Regions from separate parts of the Duganella sp. CY15W genome, predicted to be linked through region 4. Evidence: predicted binding sites of a transcription regulator. Region 4 holds the regulator's gene; each other region holds the start of a gene.
The links. The regulator sigma-54, encoded in region 4, starts transcription at its own class of promoters, with help from an activator protein. The targets are predictions, from matches to a motif close to TGGCANGNAANCTGCTTT.

Region 1 (3,438 bases), 140 kb from region 4:
TCCGGCGTCAGCACCAGGTCGTACTTGCCCGGTTCGACCGACTTGGCTTTCAGCTTGGCCTTGGCCTGCTTGCCGGCCAGGCGCGCATCTTCAATCAGGTCGTAGGACTTGGTGTACAGCGTGGTCACGCCGCCGGCCGCCTGCAGCTTGTGCTCAGGACGCGCATCCAGGTATTCATAGCCCATGCCGACTGGCGCCGACAGGCCCTGGCGAGTACGGAACTTGTTCTCTTTCTGGTCCACAGCGGTGGCGAAGAACGGCATCCACAGGCGATGGATGTCCTGATCGATATAGGAGCCATCGGTCGATGCAAAGTACTTCTGCTGGTTGACCTGGAACAGCAAGGACTGCATGAAGCTCGCGCCGCCGTCCATGCCGGCCTTGTTGGCGGCAATCAGCAGGTCTGCCTTGTCCTTGATCGGCACCGTGCGCCAGTCCTTGACGATCGGCGTGGCCCACGCCACTTCGCCCACGCCTTTGACCGGCGCCAGGATCAGCGGCTCGGTTTGCAGCTTGGCGTTGGCCTTGGCGATGGCCACCGCCTGGCGTGCTGCTGCAGCAACGCCGTCCGGGGTCATGTCATTGGTGGCGGCAAAGCCGTAAGCGCCGCCGGCAATCACGCGCACGCCGACGCCGGCCGACTCGGTATTCACCACGTTTTCGACATTCAGGTCGCGGGTGGTCAGGAACTGGTTCAGATAGCGGCCCACGCGGACGTCGCAATATGAGGCGCCAGCCTGCGTGGCGGCGGTCATGGCGGTGTCGGCCAGGGCCTTTTTGAATTTCATATCCACTGGCTTGAGCAGTTCTTCCGCGGCGATGGCGCGGCCGAACGAGGGCAGCAGCATCGTGCCCAAAGCCAGACTACTGATATTGAGGAATGCACGTCGTTCCATAGTATCTCCACATTGTTACGGGCCAGCCGCCCGATGGTCCTGCTGAGGTTCTGCTTTTTATTTGCTTTTATTGCTTGAACTACTACGATACCGCTTGTTACTTTACGTTACATCAGAATATCCGTCGCCGGTTCCTTGGGATTGGCAATATATGCGCCGGATCGGGTTGCAGATTGCAAAATGTATGCCATAGATAAATGTTGTGCAAGTGTCTGTTTTGCCTGTCCAAGTGTCCGTTCAGGTGTCCACGGAGTGTCCGCGAAGTGTCCGCTGACTGTCCGCAGTGTGTTCGTCACGCGGGGCCGGCGCCTTCGTCCCAATTTACTTGACCTCTATGCAAGCTTGCCCGATGATCGCGCAGGGCGAGCGTCTGCGTCGCCCCCATCCAACAATGAGGAGACTGTGCATGAAACGATACGTACTGGCCGCTCTGGCCACCTCTATGCTGTTCGGCGCGACCGGCGCCGTGCACGCCGACGATGCACTCAAAGCGGCGATCGCCGCACCATCGCGCACGCCGGACAATGTGAAGCGCGACGTCTATCGCCATCCATATGAAACGCTGACCTTCTTTGGCATCAAGCCGAATATGACGGTGGTGGAACTGGCGCCAGGCGGCGGCTGGTACACCGAGATCCTGGCGCCGTACCTGCGCAACCAGGGTAAGCTCATCACCGGCGGCAATGACCTGGCCTCGCCTAACGAAAACGAACGCAAGGCCGCCGAGCGTTTCATGGCACGCCTGAATACCAAGCCGGAGGTGTATAACAAGGTCGCCCTGGGCGTGTTCTCGCCAGGCCGTAAATACGAAATGGCGCCGCCGAACAGCGTCGACATGGTGCTCACCTTCCGCAATATCCACAACTGGATACCACTGGGTCCGGACAAGATGAAAGAACTGTTCGGCAACCTGTACACGGTGCTGAAACCGGGCGGCATCCTGGGCGTGGAAGAGCACCGCCTGCCGGCATCGAAGACGCAGGACGCGGAGGCCAGCACGGGGTATATGCACGAGCAGTACGTGATCAAGCTGGCGGAATCGGCAGGCTTCAAGCTGGCCGGCAAATCCGACATCAACGCCAATCCGAAGGACACGGCCGACCACAAGAACGGCGTGTGGGCGCTGCCGCCGACCTATACCAACAAGGACGAAGACCGCGCCAAGTATCAGGCCATCGGCGAGAGCGACCGCATGACCCTGAAGTTTGTTAAGCCGTAATCATTCGTTAGCGCGTGAGATGGGGCCAGATTCGCAGATGCACGCGGAAAGCGCCCCATAAGTATGGATTTCCTTGGGTCCATCGTCGAAAATTTATCCGAATGAAAATGTGGACAGAGACTCGCTTCGCGCGCGACATCTTGAGCATCGTATATTTTCTCGAGGCGTGCATGGCCGTCTTGTCGGCCATGCGACCAGGCGTGGGACCTGCATTTATCGCTTTGTTTGGGTGCTTTGGTCTCTTTTCAGTTGCAGCTGCCGTGTTTTTCACTGGGTAAAATGTCTTGCGTGCGTTGACCTAACCAAGAAGGGAAGCAAGTATGGATTGGACACCTATTTCAGAGGTTGAATTATGGGACTTAGTCATTAAGGCTGAGTCCAGGATGTCCCCTGAGCTTTCTAGACTTTGGCAGGTCATCAAAATCCCACCTCAGAAATGGAGTGCGCAATCGCACGGCCTTGCAGGCGGCTTTTGGGTTGTGGCTCTAGTTGGAGAGAATGCCATCTGGTACAACGACATTGAAGAAGGATTCAACCGCTCTTCATATCGACATGTCGGCACGCTTGACGAATATATCTGTAATCAAGATGACCTGGAGGACGCTGTTCAAGGTGTACTAGTGCTAATTGAGAGCGGAATCGACACTACTCCACATCGTAGTGCGCCCGTTGCTGGAGTGTATCAGCCACATGGCGCTTAACGGCCACAAGCAGTCATTGAGAAGTAAAAAAATGGGATATTTGATTCAAGCCGCGATTATGATGGCTGATGCTCTGCCGGGCAAACTTCCACCAGACTTATCGGTGGTGCGACTAGATCAGAATGTGCGGATGATTCCGCTTGGAGACACGGCGCTTGAGAAGCACGATTTACCGTTCTTAGCCTTGCTGGAGGAAAACAACACGAAAAATCTTCCTGGGTTGCTGAAGCTACTTAACAGCCTCAGGACCGCTGGTCGTATTGCTTATATCGAAGCAGAGTATTTCGGTGGCGAAGGAACTCAAGCTCATATCCTAATCGACAAGGACGGTGAAGTGAAAACAGCAATAGCGACCAGCGACGCTATTAATGAGGCGTTGAAATGGCTCGGCGTGCCAAGCGGCGGGAAAGCAGATGAGTTTGACACCATCGGACTTGGTCGATACCGTGATACGAATGACTGGTTGGAACCTGATTGACAACGCTAATCGGCCAACAGCAGACGGAGTCAAAAGGAAATCTGTGGGAAATAATGAAGAGCTCAGCGGACTTGAGAACATAGCGCGAGTCGCAACCTTTGCTGCGCTTGAGAGTTATGAACCGGTCCCTGAAGCGTGGCGGAA
Region 2 (3,438 bases), on a different contig from region 4:
TGGGTAGTCGCGGACAGCCTGCTCAACCTGCTGGAGGGTGGCAAACTGCATCCGCAAGTCGCTGCCGAAGTACGCCAGTCGTTGCGGGAGCTGGTGCAATGGCTGCAAAAAAATCCCGGCAAGGGCGTGACTGCGGACAGCCGCAAGCAGGCAGCCGAATTGATCGCCGCCTACCTGGCCGATCCACACAGTGTGAAATTGCGTGCATTACCGCCAGTGCCGCCAGGAGCGCCGATATAAAAAAAGCAAATACAAGTTGACTTGCAAAAAAAACAATGACCATAATGGTGCGTAGTTATTTCAAATTCACAATTGAAAGGATTGCAATGAACTTGAATTTTCCACGCAGCCTGATGTTTGCCGCGCTGGCCGCAATGAGTGCTGTGAGTACTGCTCAAGCCACCAATCTGGTCGAAGTTGATGGTGCCAACGTCAAATTTTTCTATGATGCCGATTTCTGGACCGGGACGGCAGCAGTCACCGGCAATTCGATCTCCTTTGGGCTGTCTGATGACTACAATGTCACCGCCAAGTCGAGTTCGTCAACTCATCATCAAGACAACCAGCATACCGACGCTGTCGCAGGTGCGTTGTTCGCAGTGGCAAAGTCCGGCTACAACTTAAGTGGGGCGATGGGTAATCGCGTCAGCGGCACGTACAGCATTCCTATCTACGGTGGTTTTACCACGTTCACTTTGGGTTCGATTTTTACTGCTGGGAGCAGCTATAACAACGGCGTTCTTGGCGGGGGCGTTGGTGAGGATGCGCTATATCAATTCAACTGGTGGGCATCGACTGGCCGTGGGGCATTTAGTGGTGCGGTCCAGGAAAGTCTCAGTACAACGCTCGACACTACGTATAAAGCGGTTCGGGTCGATACCGATTTTTCGTGGCAGGCTCTTCAGGATGGTGTCGGCACCAGCAATCTGACGCTGGGCAAGATTTCTTATGACTTTTCTGTCTCGGCAGTGCCAGAGCCGGAAACCTACGCAATGCTGCTTGCGGGGCTGGGTCTGGTGGGCTGCGCGGCACGCCGCCGCAAACAGCAAGCCTGAACGACATCTGCTTCGTATCACAAAGCCCTTCGGGGCTTTTTTGTTTTTGGCTCACCAGCGTGGTGCTTTTTAACTCCCTGTTTTGGTGCGCAAGGCAGAATGGCTTGCTTGCGCAGCCAATGCCAAGCTATTTGAAATCAATCACTTAAGGTTTTGCACCAAATTGGTACAGATATTGCTTTGTATGAAGCATCTTTATTTTGTGTGCCTACTTTTGGGGAGTGATTTGATGTCTGGATTCAAAGACGGTGCGGATGCACTGTTTATCTTGCTCGGTGCCATCATGATTCTGGCAATGCATGCCGGCTTTGCCTTCCTGGAACTGGGCACGGTGCGTAAAAAGAATCAGGTCAATGCCTTGGTGAAAATTCTGGTCGATTTCTGCGTCTCGGCCATCGTGTACTTCTTTGTCGGTTACAGCATTGCTTATGGTGTCAATTTCTTTTCCGCAGCGGACGTGCTGGCAGCCAAAAACGGCTATGAGCTGGTCAAGTTTTTCTTCCTGTTGACCTTTGCTGCGGCGATCCCTGCGATTATTTCAGGTGGCATCGCCGAGCGCGCACGCTTCCATCCGCAGACGGCGGCGACGGCGCTGCTGGTTGGGCTGGTTTATCCCTTCTTTGAGGGCATCGCCTGGAACCACCGTTTTGGCGTACAGGGCTGGCTGCAGCAGACGTTTGGTGCGGAGTTTCACGACTTCGCCGGTTCCGTTGTGGTCCACGCGGTGGGCGGCTGGATTGCTTTGCCAGCGGTGCTGCTGCTGGGCGCACGCCGTGGCCGCTACATGAAAAACGGCGGCATTGCCGCCCATCCGCCATCGTCGATCCCCTTTCTCGCACTGGGCGCCTGGATACTCATGGTCGGCTGGTTCGGCTTCAATGTGATGAGCGCACAGGCGCTGGACAAGATGAACGGGCTGGTGGCGGTCAATTCGCTGATGGCCCTGGTCGGCGGCACGCTGGTCGCTACCATGCTGGGCAAGAATGATCCCGGTTTCGTGCATAACGGCCCGCTGGCCGGCCTGGTGGCCGTGTGTGCGGGCTCGGATATCATGCACCCGCTGGGCGCGCTGGTCACCGGCGGTATTGCCGGCGCCATCTTCGTCTGGATGTTTACGCTGGCGCAGAACAAATGGAAGATCGATGACGTGCTGGGTGTATGGCCGCTGCACGGCCTGTGCGGCGCCTGGGGCGGTATTGCGGCCGGCATCTTTGGCCTGAAGTCGCTGGGCGGCGCCGGCGGGGTGGCGCTGGCCTCGCAGCTGATCGGCACCATTATGGGCGTAGCAATTGCTGCCATCGGTGGCACGCTGGTCTACGGCGTGCTGAAAAAGACTGTCGGCCTGCGCCTGGACCCGGAAGAGGAATTCCAGGGGGCCGACCTGTCCATCCACCGCATCACCTCCACGCCGGAGCGCGAAACCAGCTGGTAGCTGTTAATTAGCGGTGGATCACCACCAGCAGCGCTTTCGCTTCGGTCTTGCCGACGTTGCGAATGATGTGCTGCTGGTCGCCCGGGTAGCGCGCCGTGCTGCCCAGCTTGACCTTCTTCTTGTCGTTTCCGACTTCCACTTCCACCGAGCCGTGTAGCAGCGTCAGGTGCTCCTGCGCGCCGGGATCATGGCCTTGCGAGGCCAGTTCGCCACCGGCCGACAGCGTCAATTCATACCATTCATACTTACTGGCCAGCTCCAGCGGTCCCAGGATGCGCAGCACATAGCCCGCATGAAGCCCGGGCAGGGTAGGGATCTCGTGCGATTCGACCACGCGGATCGTCTCGACCTCGCGCTCGGCAGTGGCCAGCAGTTCGCCGATCTGCACGCCCAGCGCATTGGCCAGACGCCAGGTGATGGCGATGGTCGGATTCGCCTTTTCCCTTTCTATTTGAGACAACATTGATTTGGACACGCCAGCGATGCGTGACAGGTCCTCCAGCGTGAGACCACGGGCCAGGCGCAAGCGTTGGAGCGCGGCGCCAACCTCCGGAGGAGCATTTGTCGATACAGCAGTTTTCATTGTTTTATTTGGCGGATGGGCTAAATTTCAAGTGAATCGGTACACCTTGGCGGGTTGCAGAGTTCACTGGTTCTCTATAATATTCAATATATTGAACTCGCATTCGAAATAGCGAATTCCGCATAAGGCAGCGAAATCGTATCATATACAAGGACCATCATGAGCAATCAAGCAAAAAGCACTTTCTACAGCGGCCTCCAGCAAACCCTGGATCAACTGCGCGAACAGGGTCTGTACAAGCCGGAGCGCGTACTGGCTTCGCGCCAGGGCGCGGAAGTGGTGAGCGAAGATGGTCGCAAGCTGATTAATATGTGCGCCAACAATTACCTCGGCCTGTCGGGCCAGGAGTGGGTGGCGCAGGCTTCCAT
Region 3 (3,438 bases), on a different contig from region 4:
CACCGACCGCACCGGAAGCCGTCCCTGTTTAACCCGGTACGGCGGGGTCTGACCCCGTACGGGGTCAGACCCCAAAACCGGCGCTGTGCGGGGTCAGGCGCCGATCCAGGGCAGGTCGGCGTGGCACCAGCCGCTGACGTTCTTGCGGTGGCCACGCTCGTCCCTGTCGCCTTCAAAGCCTTCCAGGATGTCGTAGCAGTGCTGGTAGCCGTGTTCGGTGGCCAGCTTGGCTGCACCACGCGAGCGCACGCCGGAACGGCACAGGAACAAAATCACCTGGTCCTTGCGTGCGATTCCGTTCAGCTGCTCAATAAACTCATGGTTGGCGTTGCCGCCAGGGTAAGTATTCCACTGCACCGCACCATGTTGGGCTTCTGGTATCGCCACCCGGCCCACCCAGTCACGCTCGGCGTTGGTACGCACATCGACCAGCTTGACGGCATTTTCCAGACCGATCAGCTCAAACGCTTCCTGCGGCGTCACCGCGCCCGCATAGGGCCAATCCCTGCTGCGGCTACGGGCAAGGGCGAGGATCTCATCTATTTTGCTCATAAGGTGTTCCGGTAATAAGTTTAAGTTTATTATATGGCGTCCGCGCAAACCCGCGACCCCAATGCACCAAAACCATGCGCTTTTCAGAAAAAATCCTAAAATGCACTCATAATGTGCGAAATGCGGGAAATGCACCAAATAGGTGCGCGATTGATCTGCAGTAAATAGCGTTTCGGGCTGGCACGGATACTGCTTAGTAAGGCCTCACGAGTTCCACATATTCCCTTTAGGAGATACGCATGGCAATCACAGCCGCAGAAGTTCTGAAAATGGTCCAGGAAAACGAAGTTAAATTCGTTGATTTCCGTTTCGCTGATACCCGTGGTAAAGAACAGCACGTTACCGTGCCAGTGTCGGCTTTCGACATCGACAAGTTCGAATCGGGTCACGCGTTCGACGGTTCCTCGATCGCCGGCTGGAAAGGCATTGAAGCTTCGGACATGATCCTGCTGCCGGATCCAAACACCGCGCGCATCGACCCGTTCATGGAAGAGACCACCCTGTTCATGCAGTGCGACGTGATCGAACCTGCTGACGGCAAGGGCTATGACCGCGACCCACGCTCCATCGCCAAGCGCGCTGAAGCCTACCTGAAATCGTCGGGCATCGGCGATACCGCTTACTTCGGCCCAGAACCAGAATTCTTCATCTTCGACAGCGTACGCTGGAAGATCGACATGTCGGGCTGCTTCGTCAAAGTGGACTCCGACGAAGCGTCGTGGTCGACCGACAAGGAAATCGAAGGCGGCAACAGCGGCCACCGTCCTACCGTCAAAGGCGGCTACTTCCCAGTACCACCAGTGGACAGCTTCCAGGACATGCGTTCGGAAATGTGCCTGATCCTGGAATCGCTGGGCATCCCGGTGGAAGTGCACCACCACGAAGTGGCTGGCGCTGGCCAGAACGAAATCGGCACCAAGTTCTCGACCCTGGTTGAGCGTGCTGACTGGACCCAGAACCTGAAATACGTGGTCTGGAACGTCGCCCACAGCTACGGCAAAACCGCGACCTTCATGCCGAAACCTATCGTTGGCGACAACGGTTCGGGCATGCACGTGCACCAGTCGATCTGGAAAGACGGCAAAAACCTGTTCGCTGGCGACGGCTATGCCGGCCTGTCGGAAGACGCGCTGTTCTACATCGGCGGCATCATCAAGCACGCCAAAGCACTGAACGCGATCACCAACCCAGGCACCAACTCGTACAAGCGTCTGGTACCTGGCTACGAAGCACCAGTGAAACTGGCGTACTCGGCGAAAAACCGTTCGGCATCGATCCGTATTCCACACGTGGCCAATCCTAAAGGCCGCCGTATCGAAACCCGCTTCCCGGATCCACTGGCCAACGTCTACCTGTGCTTCGCAGCGCTGCTGATGGCAGGTCTGGACGGTATCCAGAACAAGATCCACCCAGGCGAAGCAGCATCGAAAGATCTGTATCACCTGCCGCCAGAAGAAGATGCACTGATCCCAACCGTCTGCGCATCGCTGGAAGAAGCACTGGACAACCTGAACAAAGACCGCGAGTTCCTGACCCGTGGCGGCGTGTTCAGCGATTCGATGATCGATGCTTACATCGAACTGAAAATGCAAGATGTACAACGTATGCGCATGACCACTCACCCTGCTGAGTTCGACATGTACTACTCGCTGTAATCGCAACGCGCCGGCCCGTCCGGCGCCTGCGGTACCAGCAAAGAACGCGGGGCAGGCTGTGCTTTCCCCGCGTTTTTCTTTGGATACTGTATATTCGGGATGGACAGTTTCCACCCACGGATTACGAATGACAACGAAGTTGAAACTCAGTGTGCTGCTGGCGCTGTTGGCCTCATCGGCGGCACATGCACAGATTTACAAATGCCAGCTGCCCGGTGGCAGCGTGGAGTACACCGACACCAATCGTGGCAGCTACTGCAAGCCGATGGACCTGCCCGGCATGACGATACCAGCGCCGCCACGCCGCACCGCGCCTTCACCGCGCAATGCGCAGCCGGCGCCGGTCGCAACACCCGGTAGTTTTCCCCGTGTCGACAGCAGCGAGCAGCGCGCGCGCGACGATGACCGCCGCGGCATTCTGGACGAAGAACTGAAAGCGGAAACGCAAAAGCTGAACGACCTGCGCCGCGAGTTCAACGGCGGTGAGCCGGAACGGCGCGGTGACGAGCGTAATTATGCGAAGTACCAGGAACGGGTGGCGGCGCTGCGCGACAGCATCAGCCGCTCGGAAAAAAATGTCGATGCCTTGAAACGTGAGATTGCCAATATCCGATGAGCATAGTCAGTAACATCGCCGCCCGCGCGGCTGCCGCGATTCACCGCCCGCCATCGCTGGCCGGGCTGGAGCTGCTGGCGTCCGCCGTGGTGCTGCTGGATGGCGAAGGCCATATCGTCTACGTCAACGCCGCCGCCGAGAACCTGCTGGAAAGCTCGCTCAAGGCCTTGTCGCGGCAGACGCTGAGCGCGCAGTTCGTCAATCCCGATGAACTTGAGAATATCTGCACGCAGGCGCGCGAGCACAAGTTTTCCGACCTGCGCCAGGACCTGACGCTGGAACGCGCAGGACGCGATCCGCTGCATGTACACAGCATCGTGTCGGCGCTGGATGAACCGGCCGGTCATCTGCTGATTGAGCTGCGCGAGCATCTGCAGCACCTCAAGCTGGACCGCGAGGAGCGTATCCTCGATCAAAGCCAGGTCAACAAGGAACTGATCCGCAACCTGGCGCACGAGATCAAGAATCCGCTGGGCGGCATCCGCGGCGCCGCGCAGCTGCTGGAGATGGAGCTGCCGGGCGCGCATGCGGTGCAGCTGCGCGAATACACGCAAGTCATCATCAAGGAAGCGGACCGCCTGCAAACGCTGGTGGACCGCCTGCTGGCGCCGCACC
Region 4 (3,438 bases):
GCAGCGGGTTCGTAGCTGTCGGGGATATGCTTGATGGCATCGTGCCCGTGCGATTGAACTTTGGATTTGTACTTCATGACCTGCCGGTCAAGCTTGTCGATCAGGGTATCGATGGCGGCGTACAGGTCTTGCGACAGGCTTTCCACGTAGACGGTCTTGCCGGACATACGCAGGTTGATTTCAGCCTTCTGGCGTTTCTCTTTCTCTTTAAGGTTATCTACGGTCAGGATGACAGCAATATCAATCACTTGATCAAAGTGGCGGGTGACCCGTTCCAGTTTATTCTGCACGTACTCGCGAATAGCTGCGGTCACTTCGAGATGATGTCCACTGATGGTGAGATTCATACACACTCCTAAAGATAAGTCGCTTCTAACGGTTAGTGCGATACCCCTTGCTGCCGGGCGCGCAGGAACCAAGTAACTACAAAGACTTGCGGAGACTGACTGGTGGGATTTTGAGGGCTTCGCGATATTTGGCAACGGTCCGTCGCGCAATCACCATACCCTGTTCTCCCAGCATGTCCGCAATCTTACTATCGGATAAAGGATTTTTCGGGTCTTCTGCTCCTGTGAGTTGCACGATCAATGCACGTATCGCCGTCGAACTTGCTTCCCCGCCAGCTTCGGTGGCGACATGGCTACCAAAGAAATATTTCAGCTCAAACATGCCGTGCGGGGTCAGCATATATTTTTGAGTTGTTACCCGAGAAATAGTACTCTCGTGTAAACCCAGTGTATCAGCTATTTCGCGAAGCACAAGGGGGCGCATGGCAACCGCACCATGCGAGAAAAAGTTCTTTTGTCTTTCTACTATCGCCTGGGCGACACGCAGGATGGTGTCGAAGCGCTGACGCATATTCTTGATCAGCCACTTGGCCTCTTGCAGCTGCGCGCCCATCGCACTTTCGCCCTTGCCCTGCTTGAGCAGGTTGGCATACATCTGGTTCACGCGCAGGCGCGGCATGACGTCGTTATTGAGGCTGACCTGCCAGCCATTTCGCGCTTTTTTAACGATCACATCGGGCACCACGTAGTCCGATACATCCGATGCAAACGCGGCGCCCGGATGCGGGTTGCACTGGCGGATCACGGCCTGCGCTTCACGCAGGTCTTCGTCATCGCACAGCAGCGCTTTTTTCAGTTTGTTGAAGTCGCGCTGCGCAAACCACGTGAGGTGTTTTTCCACGATGGCCAGGGCCATACGCCTAGTCACCAACGGTACGCCGGGCAGGCGTTTGATTTGCAGGGCCAGGCATTCGGATGCATTGCGTGCGCCCACGCCCATCGGATCAAAGCTTTGCAGCAGGCTTAGTGCTGTCTGCAGTTCTTCGATTTCCACTGCCAGTTCTTCGGGCAGGCGCGCGTGGATGTCGTCCAGCGATTCTTCCAGATAGCCGTTCTCGTCGAGCGCATCGATGATGAGTTCCACCAGCGCGCGGTCGCGCATTTCCAGCACCGTCACGCGCATCTGTTCCATCAGATGTTCGCGCAGCGTGCAGTGGTGCGCTTCCAGCTGCGGACGCGATTCCTCGTCATCGGTATTTTTGCTGCGGCCGGAATCGCCCCAGTCCATATCGGCATCGGGCGTGGTGCTTTCGGTATCGGCGGCAGGTGCTTCGTAGCTGTCGGCTTCGGCCGCCGGTGCATCGCCTGGCGGACCTTCGGCCGGCGCTTCCGATGCCGGCGCCTGCTGGCTGATGGCGCCATCGGCCAGCAGGCGCAGCGAGTGGTCGAGCGGATCGTCGAGGCGCTCCAGCAGCGGGTTATCGGTCAGCAGCTGTTCGAGTTCCTGGTGCAGCTCCAGCGTCGACAATTGCAGCAGCCGGATCGACTGCTGCAACTGGGGCGTCAGCGCGAGATGCTGCGACGTGCGCAGTTGCAAAGACTGTTTCATGAAGGCTTACATACGGAAATGTTCACCCAGGTAGACACGCCGCACCGACTCGTTGGCGATGATGTCGTCCGGACGGCCAGATGCCAGCACCGTACCCTGGTTGATAATGTAAGCGCGGTCGCAGATGCCCAGCGTCTCGCGCACATTGTGATCGGTAATGAGGACGCCGATGCCGCGCTCCTTGAGGAAGCGCACGATGCGCTGAATCTCAATCACGGCAATCGGGTCGACCCCGGCGAATGGTTCGTCGAGCAGCACGAAGCGCGGATTGGTCGCCAGTGCGCGCGCGATCTCCACCCGGCGACGCTCGCCACCGGAGAGCGACAGCGCCTGGTTCTCGCGCAGCTTTTCGATTTGCAAATCGGCCAGCAGGGTATTGAGCCGTTCATCAATGTCAGCCTTGGATAAAGGCTTGCCGTCGACCTTTTGAATTTCGAGGACGGCGCGGATATTTTCTTCCACCGTCAGCTTGCGGAACACCGACGCTTCCTGCGGCAGGTAGGACAAGCCCAGCGAAGCGCGGCGGTGGATCGGCAGCGAGGAAATGTCGGTGCCGCTGATATCGATGGTGCCAGCGTCCGATGGCACCAAGCCAACGATCATGTAGAACGAGGTGGTCTTGCCGGCGCCGTTCGGCCCCAGCAACCCCACCACTTCGCCGCATTCGACTTGCAGCGAGACGTCATGCACCACCTGGCGCTTGCCGTAAGTCTTTTGCAGTCCTTTGACGATCAGGGTGCTGCCGCAGGATGCTTCCATCTTATTTCCCCGGCGCAGGCTGGTTGGCCGGCGTGGCAGGTGCGGCCGGTGCTGTTGCAGGCACGGCCAGCTTGCTCGATGGCTGGATCACCATGGTGCTGCGGCCGCCGCCCGGTTTGCTGTCGCCGCTCGGCGAGTTCTTGACCGCGAAGAATTCCTTGCGGCTGTCGTAGGAAATGAATTCGCCATCGACCTGGCTGGCATTCTTGCTGCCTTCCAGTTTCTTGATCTGCGCTTTCGAGAACAGCTTGACCAGTTCGGTCTTGCCGTCGTACTCAATGCGGTCAGCCTGGCCTTCGACCCACTGGTCGCCGGCGCCGTCAAGCTTCTGGCGGAAGGTCGCCTGCACGCCACCGCCACTGTTCAGCACGACGTACTGGTAGCCTTCCGGATCTTCCGTCACCACCGCTTTGGGCGACTTCATCAGCAGCGTACCGCGCGTCAGCACCACGTTGCCAGTGAAGGTCTTGATCTGCTTGACGTCATCGGCGTCCAGCTGGTCAAAGGTGATCTGGGTTGGCTTGCTGGAATCGGCCTTCTCGGCCTGTGCGGCAAAGGCCGCCAGCAGCAGCGCAGCCGACAGCATCAGTTTGCTCATCTTCATGTATCGTTCCTTTAATGTGCCGCGCGTGGCGGCATCGTAATCGTTCCGCGGCCGCCCAGCGTAATCTGGCGGGTCGCGTTGTTGGCGGTCATGCCGGTGCCGGTCGCGGTCGAGTGGCCCGACAGCATATCAACTTTGGCGTCGGTTTCCATGCGCTCTTCATCCGGGTACACCGTTAG

Region 1: a site for sigma-54 is predicted at 1,069-1,086, ahead of GTP58_RS11290 (TldD/PmbA family protein). Genes of this name have one in related genera too.
Region 2: a site for sigma-54 is predicted at 1,220-1,237, ahead of GTP58_RS09095 (ammonium transporter). Genes of this name have one in related genera too.
Region 3: a site for sigma-54 is predicted at 731-748, ahead of glnA (type I glutamate--ammonia ligase). Genes of this name have one in related genera too.

What each region holds. Positions count from the first base shown of each region.
Region 1 covers NZ_WWCQ01000002.1:383,706-387,143, forward strand. Annotated here, with positions in the region: gene GTP58_RS11290 (TldD/PmbA family protein) at 1-896, opposite strand, end outside; gene GTP58_RS11295 (class I SAM-dependent methyltransferase) at 1,303-2,115, shown strand; gene GTP58_RS11300 (hypothetical protein) at 2,436-2,816, shown strand; gene GTP58_RS11305 (hypothetical protein) at 2,806-3,294, shown strand.
Region 2 covers NZ_WWCQ01000001.1:2,099,548-2,102,985, reverse strand. Annotated here, with positions in the region: gene GTP58_RS09105 (zinc-dependent metalloprotease) at 1-240, shown strand, start outside; gene GTP58_RS31320 (FxDxF family PEP-CTERM protein) at 327-1,055, shown strand; gene GTP58_RS09095 (ammonium transporter) at 1,285-2,487, shown strand; gene GTP58_RS09090 (helix-turn-helix domain-containing protein) at 2,495-3,070, opposite strand; gene GTP58_RS09085 (glycine C-acetyltransferase) at 3,230-3,438, shown strand, end outside.
Region 3 covers NZ_WWCQ01000007.1:21,728-25,165, forward strand. Annotated here, with positions in the region: gene GTP58_RS27040 (TAXI family TRAP transporter solute-binding subunit) at 1-32, shown strand, start outside; gene GTP58_RS27045 (rhodanese-like domain-containing protein) at 94-552, opposite strand; gene glnA (type I glutamate--ammonia ligase) at 792-2,207, shown strand; gene GTP58_RS27055 (DUF4124 domain-containing protein) at 2,335-2,823, shown strand; gene glnL (nitrogen regulation protein NR(II)) at 2,820-3,438, shown strand, end outside.
Region 4 covers NZ_WWCQ01000002.1:243,192-246,629, forward strand. Annotated here, with positions in the region: gene hpf (ribosome hibernation-promoting factor, HPF/YfiA family) at 1-347, opposite strand, end outside; gene GTP58_RS10650 (RNA polymerase factor sigma-54) at 424-1,896, opposite strand; gene lptB (LPS export ABC transporter ATP-binding protein) at 1,903-2,655, opposite strand; gene lptA (lipopolysaccharide transport periplasmic protein LptA) at 2,657-3,253, opposite strand; gene lptC (LPS export ABC transporter periplasmic protein LptC) at 3,271-3,438, opposite strand, start outside.